2 regions of the Plantibacter sp. VKM Ac-2876 genome follow, and region 2 is predicted to be linked to the other one. Evidence: riboswitches for the same ligand, from Rfam matches in the RefSeq annotation. Region 2 holds a riboswitch; the other holds the start of a gene.

Region 1 (2,383 bases), on a different contig from region 2:
GCCGACTCCTCGAGCTCGCGAACGGGATCGATCCGCGCGGCATCGAGTTGGCACGACGCGAGAAGAGCGTCAGCCACGAGGTGACCTTCCCGACGGACGTCTCCGACCCGACCATCCTCAAGCGCGAGCTGCTGAACCTTGCCGGTCTCGTCGCGATCCGGCTCCGGAAGGGCGGCTACGCCGGCCGGACGATCAGCATCCGCGTCCGCTATGCGGACTTCAGCGTCATCACCCGGTCGCGCACTATCGGCGAGGCCACGAACGTCGGGCGTCGGGTCTACGACGAGGCGGCGTCGCTGTTCGACGACCTCGATCGCGGCGGACGCCTCGTGCGCCTCGTCGGGGTGAAGGTCGACCAGCTCGTCCCAGCCGATGAGGCCGGCGCCGGGCTCTGGGACCCGGACGAGGAGTGGCGTGAAGCCGAGCAGACGATCGACCGGGTTGCGAGCCGGTTCGGCGATCTCGCGATCGCTCCCGCCTCCCTCCTCGGCAAGCCGAGGCGTCGCGGACTCGGCAGTCGCGGAGACTCGCAGGGTGCTGGGAGCACGGATCAACCCCTTGGACCGGTGGATACCGAGCGGTAGCCTCGCGGTATGACGAATCTCGTGGAGAAGCTGGCAGAACAGGCGAAGGGGCTCGGCGTGTCCGCAGCCTACGGTGAGCAGCAGGACGTCGACGGCACGAAGCTCGTGCCCGTCGCGCTGACGTACTACGGCTTCGGCGGCGGCTCCGAGGGCGACGGCGACGACGCCCCGAGCGGCGGTGGCGGCGGTGGCGTCTCGATCCCGGTCGGTGCCTACATCAAGACCGACGAGGGTCTCCGTTTCGACCCGAACCTCATCTCGCTCATCGCCGTCGCGATCCCGTTCATCTGGGTGAGCGGCAAGGCGCTGGCCGGCCTCATCAAGGCCCTCAAGAAGTAGCCCTCCGCGTCCAACCCCTGTCGTGCGACTGCGCACGGCAGGGGTTAGACTCGTGCCACCACGGGAGTCCGGTGAACCGGGCTGAGAGGAAGGTATTCGCCTTCGACCGTCGAACCTGATCTGGATCATGCCAGCGCAGGGAGACCATTTCTCGCTATCCCGTGCTCTTTTCCGTCTACAGGAAGGGCACGTATCGTGTCAGCATCGACCAAGATCTCACCCTCTGAACGCGCTGCGTCGCGGACCTTGCGCTGGAGGGTCGTCGACATCGTCGTGGTCGCCGTGCTCGGCGTCGCGACCGGCCTCATCTTCTGGGCGTGGAACACGCTCGGATCACTCTGGTACGCGGGCGCCAGCGCCGTCACGCCCGGTTTCGGCGGGATCGCCGTCGGAATCTGGCTCCTCGGCGGGGTGCTCGGCGGACTCATCATCCGGAAGCCCGGCGCAGCGCTCCTCGTCGAGACCATCGGAGCGATCGTCTCCGCCCTCATCGGCAACGCATGGGGCGTCACGACGGTGTACTCCGGGCTCGCTCAGGGCCTCGGCGCCGAGCTGGTGTTCGCGGCGCTCGCGTACAAGCGCTTCGGCCTCGTTCCGGCGATCCTCGCCGGTGCCGGAGCCGGGGCCGGCGCATGGCTCCTCGAGCTCGTGATGTCGGGAAACCTCGAGAAGGGTGTCGAGTTCAACGCGATCTACCTCGGTTCGCTGCTCGTCTCGGGCGCGATCCTCGCCGGTGTCGTCGGCTGGGCACTCGTCAGGGCACTCGCGTCGACCGGAGCGCTCAGTCGGTTCGCGTCGGGGCGGGACGCTCGGCGCGAGGTCTGATCGTGCCGGGAGCGGCTGCGACCGGTCCGGCGCGCATCGTCGCGCGGGACTGGGGGTGGCGTCATGCCGGTCGGAAGGCCTGGGCGGTGCGCGACCTCGACCTCGTGATCGAACCGGGCGAACGGGTCCTCCTCCTGGGGGCGTCCGGTGCCGGCAAGTCGACGCTGATCCACGCACTGGCTGGCGTCCTCGGCGGTGCGGACGAAGGGGAGTCCCACGGCTCGCTCCTCGTGGACGGCGTTCCGCCTGAACGAGCGAGGGGTCGCATCGGGCTCGTGCTGCAGGATCCCGACTCGCAGGTGATCCTGTCCAAGGTCGGCGACGACGTCGCCTTCGGCTGCGAGAACCTCGGCGTCGAGCGCGAGGAGATCTGGCGCCGCGTCGACGCCTCGCTGGAGGCCGTCGGACTGGACCTGCCGCTGGACCACTCGACCTCGGCGCTGTCCGGCGGTCAGAAACAGCGGCTGGCCCTCGCCGGCGTACTCGCCATGCACCCCTCGCTCCTCCTGCTCGACGAACCGACCGCGAACCTCGACCCGGCCGGGGTGGCCGAGGTGCGGGACGCCGTCGCTCGGCTCGTCGATGACGGTTCGTCCACCCTGGTCGTCATCGAACACCGCGTCGACGTCTGGCGC
Region 2 (2,383 bases):
CGTGGACGACGGCACCGGCGGAACGGGCGGCGAGGAACACGTCCACACGATCGTCAACGAGGAGCAGCGCCCGCCCTGCGACGACCTCCGCCGCACGCACGGTCAGGTCGAACAACTCTCGCGCCGACGCGGTCTTCTCCCGCAGCTGGACCGCGGTCACCCCGCCGTCGACGGCCCGGCGCACGACGTCGAGGACACCGCGATCCCCGCTGGCCGAGGCGTCCGTGACGAGGTAGGTGGCGATGCCACGGCGCACGAGCTCGGCATGCGAATGGGCCGCGAGGACCCGGTCCGAGGTGGTCGAGGCGCTCACGCGATCACCGCCAGGCTGCGGACGGACTCGGCGTCGAGGAGGTGGAGGTGGTCGAGGAAGGCGGGAGCGAAGGAGCCGGGGCCGCGGCTCTCCGCAGCCGCAAGCTGCGCGGCGACCGTGTACGCGGTGGTCGCCGCGACCGTCGTCAGCAGCCGGTCATCGTCGAGGGACGCGAAGGCGGCGAGCACGGCACCGAGGGCACAGCCACCGCCCGTCACGAGGGTGAGCCAGGCGTGCCCGTTCGAGCAGCGGACGATGCGCTCACCGTCGGTGATGACGTCCGTCGGGCCGGAGATCGCGACGACGGCACCCGAGGTGCGGGCGATCGCGGTGGCCGCCTCGATCGCGCTGTCCACCGAGTCGGTGCTGTCGACCCCGCGACCACCGGCGCCCAGTCCGGCGAGCGCGATGATCTCGCTGGCGTTGCCGCGGACGATCGTCGGTCGGAGGGCGAGGAGTTCGGCGGCGAGCGCCGTCCGCACCGGCAGGAAGCCGACGGCGACGGGGTCGAGCACCCATGGGGTGCCGGCCTCGTTCGCGGCGGTGGCGGCCTCGACCATGGCCTCGCGCTGCTCCGCCTGCGGCGTCCCGAGATTGAGGAGCACCCCGGAGGCGACGCGGGCGAACGGTCCGGCCTCGGTGGGGATGTCGGTCATCGCCGGAGCGGCGCCGATGGCGAGCAGGACGTTCGCGGTGAAGTTGGTCACCACGGCGTTCGTGATCGATTGGACGAGCGGCGTGCGCTCGCGCAGGCGGTCGAGGAGGTCCCCGGACGCGCTCGCGTATTCGCCGACGGACGAGTCGTCGGTGGACGGGTGGGCAGACTGCTGTGGTGTGCGAATGCTCATTCGCGACATCCCTTCGCTCGGACTAACGAGATCAGGTTCGACGGGTGTGTTCTCAGCCGATCGTCGTGAGATCGGCACCCCGTGTCACTCGCGACCACCCTAGCGGGTCGGGTCGGCTTCCCGTCCAGCGGGCGGGCGAGGATGATGGAGGGATGGACTTCTTCGAGCTGGTCACCATCGTCTTCGAGGTCGCCGGTGTCGGGGCGATGGTCGTGGGCTTCGTGATCGCCGTCACCCTCTCGGCCCGCCTGTGGTGGAGCACGCGCGACGGCGCACGGGCCTTCCGGATGCTGCGGGAGACGATCGGCTCGGTCATCCTGCTCGGGCTGGAGATCCTCGTGGCCGCCGACCTCGTGAAGACGGTCACGTCGACGCCCTCGCTGACCGACGCACTCGTCCTGGCGATCATCGTCGTCATCCGCACCCTGCTGAGCTTCTCCCTGCAGATCGAGATCGAGGGCACCCTCCCCTGGAAGCGCCTGGCGACGACCGGCCCGCAGCTGTTCGACCGCGCCGTCAAGCGCGGCGGCGAACGCACCCGACGTCGCGCCGAGGAGCAGGACGCCTCGGCCCAGGACCTCGAGCCGTCCGACGCGGCACCGGCGCCGACGGTCACGACGCAGGCCGTCCCCGACGATGAGGACGGCTTCCCCGAACTCCGCAGTCGCAGCTAGTGCAGTGCGGCTAGCGTGCCGCGGAGGTCGCCCAGGTGTCGCGGATGAGGTGTGGCAGCAGGCGCATGTCGTCGAAGACGTGGGTGCCGTCGCCGACGAGCCGCTCGGCGGGTGTCATGCCACCGGCGTAGGCGTACACCGTCATGCCGGCCGCGCGGGCAGCCAGGACGCCGACGACGCTGTCCTCGACGACCGCGCACCGCTCGGGGGGCGTGTCGAAGTCGGCGGCGGCGTGCAGGAAGAGGTCGGGTGCGGGCTTGCCCACGGCGACATCGGTCGCGCTGAAGATGCGCCCGTCGAAGCGGTCGTGGATGCCCACCTGCCCGAGGTTGCGGACGACGTCGTGCAGCATCCCGTTCGAGGCGACGCACAGCGGCACCCCGGTCGCAGCGATGCCGTCGAGGGCGTCGACGACACCGTCGACCGCCTCGAGCTCGCGCTCGCAGATGCCGCGGAACATGTCGCTCCAGCGCTGGATCCAGTCGGCCTCGAGCGGCTTCCCGAGGCGCTGCTCGACGAGCGTTGCGTAGGTCTCGAGCGAGGCACCG

What was found. Region 2 has a riboswitch for thiamine pyrophosphate ahead of thiM (hydroxyethylthiazole kinase). Riboswitches for the same ligand answer to the same signal wherever they lie in the genome.
Region 1: another riboswitch for thiamine pyrophosphate. It lies ahead of ITJ62_RS09305 (ECF transporter S component); the one in region 2 lies ahead of thiM (hydroxyethylthiazole kinase).

What each region holds. Positions count from the first base shown of each region.
Region 1 covers NZ_JADKSI010000002.1:623,095-625,477, reverse strand. Annotated here, with positions in the region: gene dinB (DNA polymerase IV) at 1-584, shown strand, start outside; gene ITJ62_RS09310 (hypothetical protein) at 594-923, shown strand; TPP riboswitch at 974-1,082, shown strand; gene ITJ62_RS09305 (ECF transporter S component) at 1,119-1,748, shown strand; gene ITJ62_RS09300 (ABC transporter ATP-binding protein) at 1,835-2,383, shown strand, end outside.
Region 2 covers NZ_JADKSI010000003.1:389,151-391,533, reverse strand. Annotated here, with positions in the region: gene thiE (thiamine phosphate synthase) at 1-313, opposite strand, end outside; gene thiM (hydroxyethylthiazole kinase) at 310-1,161, opposite strand; TPP riboswitch at 1,153-1,253, opposite strand; gene ITJ62_RS14335 (DUF1622 domain-containing protein) at 1,314-1,835, shown strand; gene ITJ62_RS14330 (HAD family phosphatase) at 1,846-2,383, opposite strand, start outside.